Linked DNA regions of Novosphingobium sp. G106. Each later gene encodes a partner of the first gene's protein in a complex. Links are inferred from orthologs where the notes say so. Each region holds a gene or a part of one and is shown on either strand. Other genes may lie near its edges.

Region 1 (7,961 bases):
CGGCTTCGTCGAACTCCTTGAACGCCATGGCGACGCTCGACTGGTTGGGGATCGTGATCATCCGCATCCAGCGACCAAGCAGGCGAAGCGTGTTGACCGCGTTGAACGATTGCGAGCCGCCCGATACCTGCATCACCGCGAGTGTTCGCCCCTGGGTGGGCCTCATGCCGCCGAACTCCAGCGGCAGATGGTCTATCTGCGCCTTCATGATGCCGGTGATCTGGCCGTGCCGTTCCGGGCTGCACCAGACTTGACCTTCCGACCACAGCGCATGCTCGCGCAGTTCGTGCACTGCGGGATGATCGTCTGCCTTAACCTGATCCGGCAGGGGCAAGTCGCTCGGATCGAAAATTCGCACTTCCGCACCGAAAAGGATCAGCAGTCGTGCCGCTTCCTCGACCGCGAGCCGACTAAATGAACGCTCACGGAGCGAACCGTATAGAAGCAGGATCCGCGGCGGATGGTCGAGCGCGCCGAGGCCTGCCGCGAGATGAAGACGAACCACGTCGCGGTCTAGCGCCGGCATGTAATCGGGGTCGGCAAGGGTACGAAGACGCGACATCAGGCAATCCACTTGAAGAGAAGGGCAGCGCTCGCCGGGCAGAGCGTTCGAAACTCGGCTGACGGGGCGATGACGGCCGGCACGGCGGCGCGTTTAGCGGTTTCATAGCCGTGCCGCCGGAAGAACGGTTCAGCCGTGGTGGTAAGCAGATAGAGGGCAGCGACCCCCCTTACCGGTTACCGCTCGCTCGATCGCGCCAAGCATGGCAGCACCCAAACCGGTTCCACGTCGCTCAGGCTTTACAACCAGGGATCGCAGCAGCCGGTCATGCCCATAGCCTTCGATGCGGCCAGAGCCAATCATGCCGGCACACGTTGCTCGTACCAGGGCCGCGTCGCCTTCACGATCCTGACGACCGACAGCATGACCGGAACCTCGACAAGCACACCTACCACGGTCGCCAGTGCCGCGCCCGAGTTGAGCCCGAACAGACTGATCGCGGCAGCGACCGCCAGTTCGAAGAAGTTTGAGGCGCCGATCAGTGCCGCCGGCGCGGCCACGCACCAGGCGACACCGAACCGGCGGCTCAGCCAATAGGCGAGCCCGGCGTTGAAATAGACCTGGATGAGGATCGGCACCGCGATCAGCGCAATGACCAGCGGATGGGCGATGATCGCTTCTCCCTGGAAGCCGAACAGCAGGACGAGCGTCGTCAGCAGCGCGACCAGCGACACCGGACCTAGCCGCGCCAGCAGCCGGTCAAGTGCGGACTGCCCGCCCGATGAGAGCACCGCGCGGCGGATTAGTTGCGCGACGATCACCGGCACCACGATGTAGAGCAGCACCGAGATCAGCAGCGTTTCCCATGGGACGGTGACGGACGCGACGCCGAGCAGCAGGCCCACCAAGGGCGCGAAGGCGAACACCATGATGATGTCGTTCAGCGCGACCTGGCTCAGGGTATAGGTGGGCTCGCCGTCGCAGAGGTTGGACCAGACGAACACCATCGCGGTGCAGGGTGCAGCGGCCAGCAGGATCAGGCCGGCGATATAGGAGTTGACATCGGCGGCCGGCAGGAGCGGCCGAAACAGCCAACCCAGGAACAGCGTGCCGAGCAGCGCCATCGAGAGCGGTTTCACCGCCCAGTTGATGAACAGCGTCACCCCGACGCCCTTCCAGTGCTGCCTGACCGATCCGAGCGCGCCGAGATCGATCTTGAGCAGCATTGGGATGACCATCAGCCAGATCAGCACGGCGACCACGAGATTGACCCTGGCGACCTCAGCGGATGCAATCACCGCGAACAGGCCGGGCAGCGCGTAGCCGAGCGCGATGCCGACCAGGATGCACAGCGCCACCCAGACGCTGAGATAGCGCTCGAATGTGCTGATCGCCGGCTTGGCCGGCGCCAACGCTTCAACAGCGGTGGCGTTCATGACGCGACCCGCTGGCCGCTGTCATCGACGACGCGCTCGCCGTCTTCCTTCGTGAATGCCCCGCGCTGTTCGCTTGGCAGCAGGTCGAGCACCTCTTCGGAAGGGCGGCAGAGCTTCACCCCGAGCGGCGAGACCACGATCGGCCGGTTGATCAGGATCGGATGCTCCATCATCGCATCGATGAGCCGGTTGTCGCTGAGCGATGAATCACCCAGACCCAACTCCGCGAAAGGTGTCCCCTTCTCGCGCAGCAGCGCGCGGGGGCTGATCCCCATGCGTTCGATGAGTGACACCAGCATCGGCCGCGACGGCGGCGTCTTCAGATACTCGACGACATGCGGCTCGATCCCCGCATTGCGGATCATCGCCATCGTGTTGCGCGAGGTGCCGCACTCGGGATTGTGGTAAATCACGATGTCGGCGAGCATCAGGCAGCATCCCCGCGGCGGCTGCTCGCACCTTCGCCATGCCCGATCTCGCGGACATGCGCGCGCAGTGCCAAGGCGTCGAGCCGATCGAACGGCAAGGCAATGAACAGCTTGATGCGGTTCTCAAGGTAGCGGAGCGCCGTGACAAATGCCCGCTCGCGTTCCACCGGCGTGCCCTGGACGTGACTTGGATCCTCGATGCCCCAGTGCGCCGTCATCGGATGGCCCGGCCAGATCGGACAGGTCTCGCCCGCCGCGTCGTCGCAGACCGTGAACACGAAATCCATGACCGGTGCGTCGGCACCGGAAAACTCCTCCCAGCTCTTCGAGCGCAGGCCTTCGGTCGGATACTCGATCCGCTCAAGCACGGCGATGGCGTCCGGGTTGACGGCATCCTTGGGAAAGCTGCCGGCCGAAAAGGCGCGGAAGCGCCCGTCGCCCAACTTGTTGAGCGCGCTTTCCGCCAGGATCGAGCGGGCCGAGTTGCCGGTACACAGGAAAAGAACATTGAAGATGCGATCGGACATGACGGACTCCATCAGCAGCAGGGGACGAGTTCGGCGATCAGCGGTTCGCACAACTCCGCCTTGCCGCCGCAGCAATCCTTGACGAGGAACAGGGTCAGCGCCTTCAACTGGTCGAGATCGGCGCGATAGTTGATGATGCGGCTGCGCCGTTCCGCGTTGATCAGTCCGGCGCGCGCCAGCGTAGCGAGATGCACCGACATGGTGTTCTGCGGCACATCGAGCGCCCGCGCGACCTCGCCCGCAGCCAGTCCGTCCGGCTCGTGCCGAACCAGAAGACGAAAAGCGTCGAGGCGTGTGCCCTGTGCGAGGGCGCCCAAGGCTGCGATGGCCGAATCACTATCCATATATCCACGATAGTAGATATTAGGATATTGTCGAGGAGGCATTTGCCTTGATCGCTCGTCAGTGGTGGTCGGGCGTCCATGTGCGGACCTTGCGATCACTCGACGAGCAACCAACACCGTTCATTAAGCGAATCTCACAGCCCGCCAGGATGATTCTGCCCGTGTGCGATGGGAGGCCGCCGAACAAAAAGCAGAACCATCGCGAGGAGCGCGAAGGCCCCGCCGACGAGGAACGTCGCATCGGCGCCGAACCTATCCCAAACGAGTCCCGCGATGAGGCTTGCAAACAGCATTGTGAGCCCGGTCGCGAGATTGAACAGCCCGTAGGCCGAACCACGGAGTTCCGGCGCCGCATTGTCTGCAACGAGCTTGGCGAACAGCCCCTGCGTCAGCGCCATATGGGCTCCCCACAAGCCGATTCCGACAAATGCCCCTCTGATCCCGTGCAACATTGCCAGCGCCAGGTCGGCGAGTATCAGACAGATCATGCCCGCCGCGAGAATGGCGCGCGCCGACACGCGATCGGATAGTTTTCCGGCCGGATAGGCGCCCAATGCGTAAACGATATTCATGGCAACAAGCACCAGCGGCGCCAGCGCAAGCGGCAAGCCTTCCGCATTTGCCTTCAGGATCAGAAAAGCCTCGCTGAACCGCGCGAGCGTGAAGACAACGCCGACGGCGACCAATTCCCAGAACGGGCGCGCCAGTCGCCCGAGATCACCAAAACGGATCGGCGACCGAGCCGGAGCACTGCTGCTATGGGGCTTGGCATCATCGACACCCACAACCACGAGCAACACTGCAATGCCCGCGGGAATGGTCGCAAACCAGAAAACCGACCGGATGTCGTTGGTGAAAACGACCATCAGGCCAACGGCAAGCAACGGACCTACGAATGCGCCAATCGTGTCGAGCGACTGACGTAGCCCGAACGCTTTGCCTCGAATCTCGGGCGGCGTGACATCGGCGACCAGTGCATCTCGCGGGGCGCCGCGTAATCCCTTGCCGATCCGATCGGCAAAGCGCGCGCCGAGCACGACCGGCGCGGTCCCGGCGAGCGCGAACAGCGGCTTGGTCAGCGCTGCGAGCCCATAGCCGATCAGGATCAGCGGGCGACGCTTGCCGACACGGTCCGAAACATAGCCCGAAAACACCTTTGTGATCGAGGCGGTCGCTTCGGCAACACCGTCGATCGCGCCGACGACGGCAACGCTAACACCGAGCGTCGTCGTGAGAAACAGCGGCAGTAGCGCATGGATGATCTCGGACGACAGGTCCATGAACAGGCTGACGAACCCCAGCATCCAGACCGTGCGGGGCACTGCCGTGACGAGTGGCTTCATGCCTGAGCCATCTTGTTCTGCTCTCGGCCGAACCGTCCAAAGGCGAGCGCCAGCGTCGGCAGCACCAGCAGGTTGAGTACCATCGATGTCATCAGGCCGCCAAGGATGACGACCGCCATCGGGCCTTCGACTTCGCGACCGGGATCGCCCATGCCGACCGCGAGCGGGAGCAGCCCGAGCGCGGTGACGAGCGATGTCATGACGATCGGCACCAGCCGGTCACTCGCACCGTCGATCGCCGTGGCTGCGTTCCAGTCGCGGCCGTCGATCGCGACCAGATGTTCGAAGTGCGAAATCATCATGATCGAATTGCGTAGCGTAATGCCGGCAAGTGTCACGAACCCGATCAGCGCACCGAGCGATAATTGCCCGCCGGTGAGCAGCACCGCCACCACGCCGCCGACCATGGCGAAAGGAAGGTTGGCGAGCACCAGCAGGAGATTGCGCCAATTGCGAGTCACGACCGACAGCAGCAATATGATGCCTATGGCCGCGATCAGCGTGTTGATGAGAAGATCGCGACGGGCGTCGGCCTGGGCCTGGGCGGTCCCGGCGAAGGTGACATAGGTTCCGGCAGGGAGCTTTATTCCGCTAGCGATGCGCGCTTTGGCGGTTGCGACGAAGGCGGCGATATCACTGTCAGCCACGTTGGCGGTCACGGTCTGCACGCGGCGCGCTCCCTCATGGCGGACCTGATAGCGTCCAGACGAGGGCACGATGTCGGCCAGTTGCCGCAAGGGCACGAACGTGCCGCCCGGCGTCCGGATCGGTAGCGTGCCGATGCTCGACGGATCGTCGCGGCTGGCCCGATCGACCAGAGCGATCACGTTGAACGCGCGGTCGCCCTCATAGGTCTGACCGACAATGTCGCCTTGATAAGCGGTCCGGATCGCGTCCAGCACCTCGACCGGATTCAGCCCCCAGCGCTGAAGGTCGGCAGGCCGCAGCTTGATCCCGAGCTGTGGCAGCCCGGGCGGGGTTAGCAACTGGACATTGCCGGCATGGGGAATGCCGTTCAGGATGCCGGCGATCTGCGCAGCCTTCGCGTCGAGGACGTCAAGATCATCGCCGAAGACGTTGACCGCGACCGGGGCGGTCGTGCCGGACAGAGTCTCCTCGACACGTTCGGTCAGGAAGGTCTTCAGCGACATATTGGCGCCAGCGAAACCGCTGAGCGTCCGGTTGATCCTTGCCTGGACAGCTTCGCTTTCCTCGCCGCCAAGCGGCACGAGGTCGATGTCGAACTCGCTATAATGCGGACCCCAGATATCATCGGATTTCTGTGCGCGGCCGACACGCTGCGCGACCGAGCGGATTTCGGGAATGCGGCGTAGTGCTTTGGTGACGCGCGCGCCGAGTTCGAGCGACTGGTCGAGTGACGTACCGGGTGCCGCTGACATGTGGAGGATGAAATGCCCCTCCTTTAGTTCCGGGATGAAGCTTGTCGAGAAGAACGGGAGCGCCGAACAGCCGATAAGGATAAGGACGGTTGCCGCGATGATGACAGGCTTCGTGCGCGCGATGATTGGTGCGAGCAGCGCTTCGTAGCGCTTGCGGCTGAATCGGGCGACGGGGGGGATCGTCCATCTCGTGATGCTGGCCAGACAGCCACATCATGCCGAGCGCAGGGGTGACGGTGAGCGCGACCAGCAACGAGGCGAGCACGGCGAGGATATAGGCGATTCCAAGCGGCGCGAAGAGCCGTCCGGCAAGCCCCGACAGCGCGATGACCGGAAGGAAGACGAGAATGACCGCCAGCGTCGCATAGACAACTGCGCTGCGCACTTCGAACACAGCGTCGATCACGACGCTCGCTCTTGGGCGGGGCGCATCCAGCGCCCGGTTCTCGCGCAACCGCCGAACAATATTCTCGACACCGATGACCGCGTCATCAACCACCTCGCCGATCGCGATGGCGAGACCGCCTAATGTCATCGTGTTCAAGGTGATGCCGAAGCGCGACAGCAGCAAAGTCGCTGTCAGCAGCGACAGAGGGATGGCGGTGCAGGCGATCGCGGCTGTGCGCAGGTTGAACAGGAACAGGGAGAGGACGACGACCACGAGGATGCCACCGAGCACCAGCGAGTGCTGGATGTTCGTAAGGGCCGTACCGATGAAGTTGGCGGGGCGGAATAGATTGTCCTGCAGGGTAATACCCTGTTCCGTCAGGGCCGGCCGCAGATCCGCCAGCGCAGCGTCGACCGCCCGCGTAACCGTCAGCGTGTCAGCACCAAATTGTTGGCTCACCGTGATCATGACGCCGGGTTTGCCCATTATCGCGGCTGCACCGATCGGCGGCTCGGGCGCTTCGACCACATCGGCCACATCGCCGAGCGTCACGCGTCCGGTTGGCGCTGAAGAGATCACCGTCCCAGCGAGGTCACGCGGGTCGAGGATCTGACCCTTGCTCTCAAGAACGATCCGCTGGTTTCGTGTGTCGATCACGCCGGCGCCGCGCAGTCCGGTCGCGTTCCGGGCGGCCGCGAGCACGTCGTTGGTCGCAACGCCGTAGCGCCGTAGCCGGTCGGGATGGAGCTGTATCTGGATCGAGCGGGTCTCACCGCCGAACACCACCGCGTCGGCGACGCCGGGCACCGCGAGCAGGCTGCGACGGATCGTCCATTCCGCCGTGGTGTGAAGCGCCATCAGCGACTGACGATCCGAGGTCAATCCGAAGATGAGAACCGTGCTGGTCGATGTCGTCAGTGGCGTCAGCACTGGTGCGGCGACTCCCTGTGGCAGCGACTGGGCCACCGATGCGAGCCGTTCAGAGGCGAGCTGCCGATCGAGATAGATGTCACTGCCGGGAGCGAACATCAGGGTAATCGCCGACAGTCCCTGGATCGAGTTCGAGCGGACAGATTGGACGCCCGGCAGGCCTGCCACGACTGATTCTATTGGCCGTGTGACGAGCAGCTCGACCTGTTCAGGGGAAAGGCCGGGAGCCTCGGTCTGGATACCGACCTGGGGCGGCGCGAACTCGGGATAGACGCCATATTCGGCGCGCTGCAAGCTCAGCACGCCATAAGCTACGAGCAGGCAAGCGAGCGCGACCACGATGCCGCGGAAACGTACGGCAAAGCCGATCAGGGCGGCTTGCGGTCCTTTTGAATGCTCCACGCTCAATCCCCGTCGCTCTCGGTCGGCGCCTGGCTGCGTAGCTCCTCGGAAAGAAGAAGTTGCGCGCCCTGGATTGCAGCCCGCGTCCCGGGGGGCAGATCGTGGACGATATAGTTGCCCGCCGCGTCGCGTTGCTCGGTGGAGACCGGCACCCGAACAAATGCGCCATCCGGGCGGCGACGATAGATCCAGGTCTTGCCCTGCCAGTTCACGACTGCTGCCGCGGCTATGGTCGTTCCCTGACTATTGGCGCCGGTTGCG
Region 2 (3,675 bases), on another replicon or contig:
TCCGTGGGATAGTCGTTGGTCGTGACCCAACGGCCGGGACTGCCGATCGGCTGGGCGCCACGCGGCGGGGCGGCCGCCGCAGGAGTGAGTCCCGTGACCGCAACAACGATCAGAAGCGAGCGTGTAAAGGGCATGCGCCTTGCTGCCTCGAACTCGGCACTAGGTAAAGCCGGCGACTTCCGAAACCGCCACCAGATTGGCGCCATGTCGCTTGCGCAGACGATTGCCCAATTCCCCGATTGCGCATAATCGCCGAGCCATGTCCGACGCAATTTCCCCGCTCGCCACGCCCTTCCCCGCACTGCCTGCCATTGCCGGCGTGACGCCGCGCATCGCCCGCGCCGGTTACAAGGACTGGGGCCGCTGCGACCTGACCTATGTCGAACTGGACGAAGGCACGGCTGTCGCGGGCGTGTTCACCAGGAATGTCTGCTGCTCGTCCGAGGTCGAACTGGGGCGCGAGCAGGCCGTGCTCGGGCGCGCACGGGCACTGGTGGTCAATGCCGGCAATTCCAACGCCTTCACCGGCTATCGTGGGCGCGAGGCTGTCGAGCAAGTCATGGGGCAGGTTGCCGGGCACTTGGGCTGCGAACCCAGCGAGGTGTTCGTTTCCTCGACCGGGGTGATCGGCGTGCCGCTGCCCAAGGACAAGGCGCGCGCGGGCGTGGAGGCTGCGCTGACTGCCGAGCCCTGCTCGTGGGAAGACGCCGCCAAGACGATCGGTACGACCGATACCTTCGCCAAGGGCGCGACCGCTTCGGCGATCGTCGGCGGCCAGCGGGTCGAATTCGCCGCGATCATCAAGGGCAGCGGCATGATCGCGCCCGACATGGCGACGATGCTCGGCTACGTGTTCACCGACGCCGCGGTCGAACCCGCCTTCCTCCGGGAGTGCCTTTCGGCCGCGAACCTCAGGACCTTCAGTTGCATCACCGTCGATAGCGACACGTCGACCAGCGATACCGTGCTGGCCTTCGCCACGGGCAAGGCAGGCAATGCCCCCCTCGCCTCGTTCGACGACCCCGGCGCCGATGCCTTCGCCGCGGCGCTGGAGGACGTCTGCCGCCAGCTCTCACATCTCGTGGTCAAGGATGGCGAAGGCGCGCAGAAGTTCATCCAGATCACCGTATCGGGCGCAGTCAGCGACGAGAGCGCGCGGCGGGTCGGCTTGGCCATAGCCAACTCACCGCTGGTCAAGACCGCGATCGCCGGCGAGGACGCCAACTGGGGCCGCGTCGTCATGGCCGTTGGCAAGGCCGGCGAGCCGGCCGATCGCGACAAGCTGTCGATCGGTTTCGGCGGCACCTGGGCGGCGAAGGACGGGCAACCGCTGGCCGACTACGACGAGGCTCCGGTCGCCGCGCATCTCAAGGGCCGCGAGGTGACGATCGAGGTCGATCTCGGGCTCGGCGAAGGCCGCGCGACGGTGTGGACCTGCGACCTGACGCACGGCTACATCTCGATCAACGCCGACTATCGTAGCTGAGGAGGCGCTCGTGACTCAGGCCCTGACCCAGGCCGTCGCCGCGGTGATGCGCGATGCAGCCGCCCGTGCGATCATGCCGCATTACCAGACGCTGACCGCCAGCCAGATCAAGGACAAGGCGGCCGACGACCTCGTCACGGTGGCCGATACCGAGAGCGAGGCGATCCTTTCGGAAGGCCTCGCCAGGCTGCTGCCTGAAGCGACGATCGTCGGCGAGGAAGCGGTAGCCGCTGATCCCAGCCTTATGGGCAAGCTCGGCGACGCCCTGTGCTGGATCGTCGATCCGATCGACGGCACCAACAACTACGCCGCGGGCAAACCGCCCTTCGGCATTCTGATCGCGCTGGCCGAGGCGGGCGAGACTGTCGCCGGGTGGATCTACGATCCGCTGAAGGACAGGCTCTGCCACGCGCACCGTGGCCAGGGCGCCTTTATCGGTGATGAGAGAGTAACGGCGCGCATCACGGGCGCCGAGCCGCCGATCGCGGCGATCTCGCTGGTTTTCGCCGACCCCGAGAAGCGCATCGCGCTCAAGACGCAGATCGCGCCGCATTACAGCCTGGTCGACATCCCGCGCTGCGCAGCCGAGCAGTATCCGCGGCTCGTGCTGGGTGAGAACGACGTCTCGATCTTCGAGCGGACCTTGGCCTGGGATCACGCGACGGGCGTGCTGTTCGTCAACGAGGCTGGCGGCAAGGCGGCACGCCCCGATGGTACGCCCTATCGCGTCGACGAGGATCGCAAGGGCCTGCTCGGCGCGGCAAGCCCGGCCCTGTGGGACCAGCTCGCCGCGCGCATGAGCGCGATTTAGAGGACGCTTTCCAGCCAGCCCTTGAGCTGGCTCTTCGGCGCGGCACCGAGCTTCTGGGCGACGGGCTTGCCGTCCTTGAACAGCACCATCAGCGGGATCGACTGGACGCCGATCTGGCCAGGAATGGTCTGGTTCTCCATGATGTCCATCTTGGCGATGGTCACCTTGCCTTCGAGTTCCTCGGCGATCTCTTCGAGCGCCGGGGCGATCATCTTGCACGGGCCGCACCAGTCGGCCCAGAAATCGACCAGCACCGGCGTGCTCGATTCGAGCACATCGGCGGAAAAGCTGGCGTCGGTCACGGCTTTGGTCGGCATGAGGGTAAACTCCTGGATAAACTATTGGTCTGCAATCTAGGGGCGCGCGCCGCGATCGCAACGGCAGCGGCGAAAAGCTTTACTCCGCTGCCAGCAAGGCCTGCTTGTGCTGCGCCAGAACCTCCGCCGGAAGCGCGATCAGTCGCGGCGCAGCGGTGTAGAGCAATGCCGCCTCGACACTGCGTCCCGGATAGGCCGCTTCGAGCGCCGCGACATAAGCGGCCATCTGCCGCAGGCTGGCCACGGGCACTTCGGCAAGGCTTGCCGGCGGCCGCCGCGCGGTCTTGAAATCGACAAGCCGGATGCGACCAGGCTCGATCAGCAGGCGGTCTATCGTACCCGATACCACCTGCCCGCCGACCAGCGCGGCGATCGGCACTTCGGCCAGGCCTGCGGATGCGAACAGGCCGCGCCATTCGTCGTTCGACAGAACCCCGAGCACCGAAGCGAGCAGGTCATCCTGCTGCGCCGGATCGAGTTCGGCCGCGTTGCGCGCCAGCCAGCGACTCCCCGCTGCAGCGCGATCATCGGGCGCGACTTCGGGCAATCGTTCGAGCAGCTTGTGGATCAGCACGCCGCGCCGCGCGGCTTCGCTGCCCGCGCCCGGCGGGTAGGGCGGATCGGACGAGACGTCCTCGCCCAGCGACGACGGCGCGAGCGGGCGCGACGGGCGCGGTTCGGCCGGCGGCGGCGCGGCGAGCCAGCGCGGCAGCGGTTCGGGCAAAGGCAATTGCGCGGACACCGGCTTGGCCTCGCCCGCCAGCGGCGCCAGCGCGCCCCATTCGAGCCGCGCCGACCAGACCCCATCCTCGATCCAGTCGTCGGCGCCGAACAACAGGCGGAGCTGCGCGTACCAGCTCGTCTCGGCCGGCTCCTTCTCACGCGCCGACAGCGCCCCGCCGATGAACAACGCCTCCTCCGCACGCGTCATAGCGACATAGAGCAGCCGCCAGTGTTCCTGCGCCTCGGCCTCCTCGACCGCGGCGTGATGCTCGGCGATGCGCCCGACGCGTTCCTCCTTGCGCAGGCTGGGCAGCGGGATCTTGCGCTCGACCTCATGC

Evidence for each region. The genes of interacting proteins can lie anywhere in the genome.
Region 2: the proteins of KRR38_RS34335 (region 1) and trxA are in contact, whole or in part, in an NMR structure (PDB 2IPA), measured with the Bacillus subtilis proteins. The link is inferred for Novosphingobium sp. G106 from one-to-one orthologs.

The regions. Positions count from the first base shown.
Region 1 is NZ_JAHOOZ010000004.1:102,545-110,505, forward strand. The notes cover bases 1,130-4,027. They hold KRR38_RS34335 (arsenate reductase ArsC), read right to left. Parts: upstream 2,894-4,027; coding sequence 2,366-2,893; downstream 1,130-2,365. Other genes in these bases: arsB (ACR3 family arsenite efflux transporter), read right to left, coding at 1,130-1,938; arsC (arsenate reductase (glutaredoxin)), read right to left, coding at 1,935-2,366; KRR38_RS34340 (helix-turn-helix transcriptional regulator), read right to left, coding at 2,905-3,237; KRR38_RS34345 (MFS transporter), read right to left, coding at 3,372-4,027. Also shown: arsenical resistance protein ArsH, read right to left, coding at 1-562; more of arsB, read right to left, coding at 862-1,129; more of KRR38_RS34345, read right to left, coding at 4,028-4,580; KRR38_RS36850 (efflux RND transporter permease subunit), read right to left, coding at 4,577-6,184; KRR38_RS34355 (hypothetical protein), read right to left, coding at 7,703-7,961. UniProt on the Bacillus subtilis protein: Catalyzes the reduction of arsenate [As(V)] to arsenite [As(III)]. In vitro, can dephosphorylate para-nitrophenyl phosphate (pNPP).
Region 2 is NZ_JAHOOZ010000001.1:1,074,410-1,078,084, reverse strand. Bases 955-3,675 are described here. They hold trxA (thioredoxin), read right to left. Parts: upstream 2,615-3,675; coding sequence 2,294-2,614; downstream 955-2,293. Other genes in these bases: addA (double-strand break repair helicase AddA), read right to left, coding at 2,694-3,675; KRR38_RS05055 (inositol monophosphatase family protein), read left to right, coding at 1,497-2,297; argJ (bifunctional glutamate N-acetyltransferase/amino-acid acetyltransferase ArgJ), read left to right, coding at 955-1,486. Also shown: KRR38_RS05065 (energy transducer TonB), read right to left, coding at 1-134; more of argJ, read left to right, coding at 260-954. UniProt on the Bacillus subtilis protein: Participates in various redox reactions through the reversible oxidation of its active center dithiol to a disulfide and catalyzes dithiol-disulfide exchange reactions.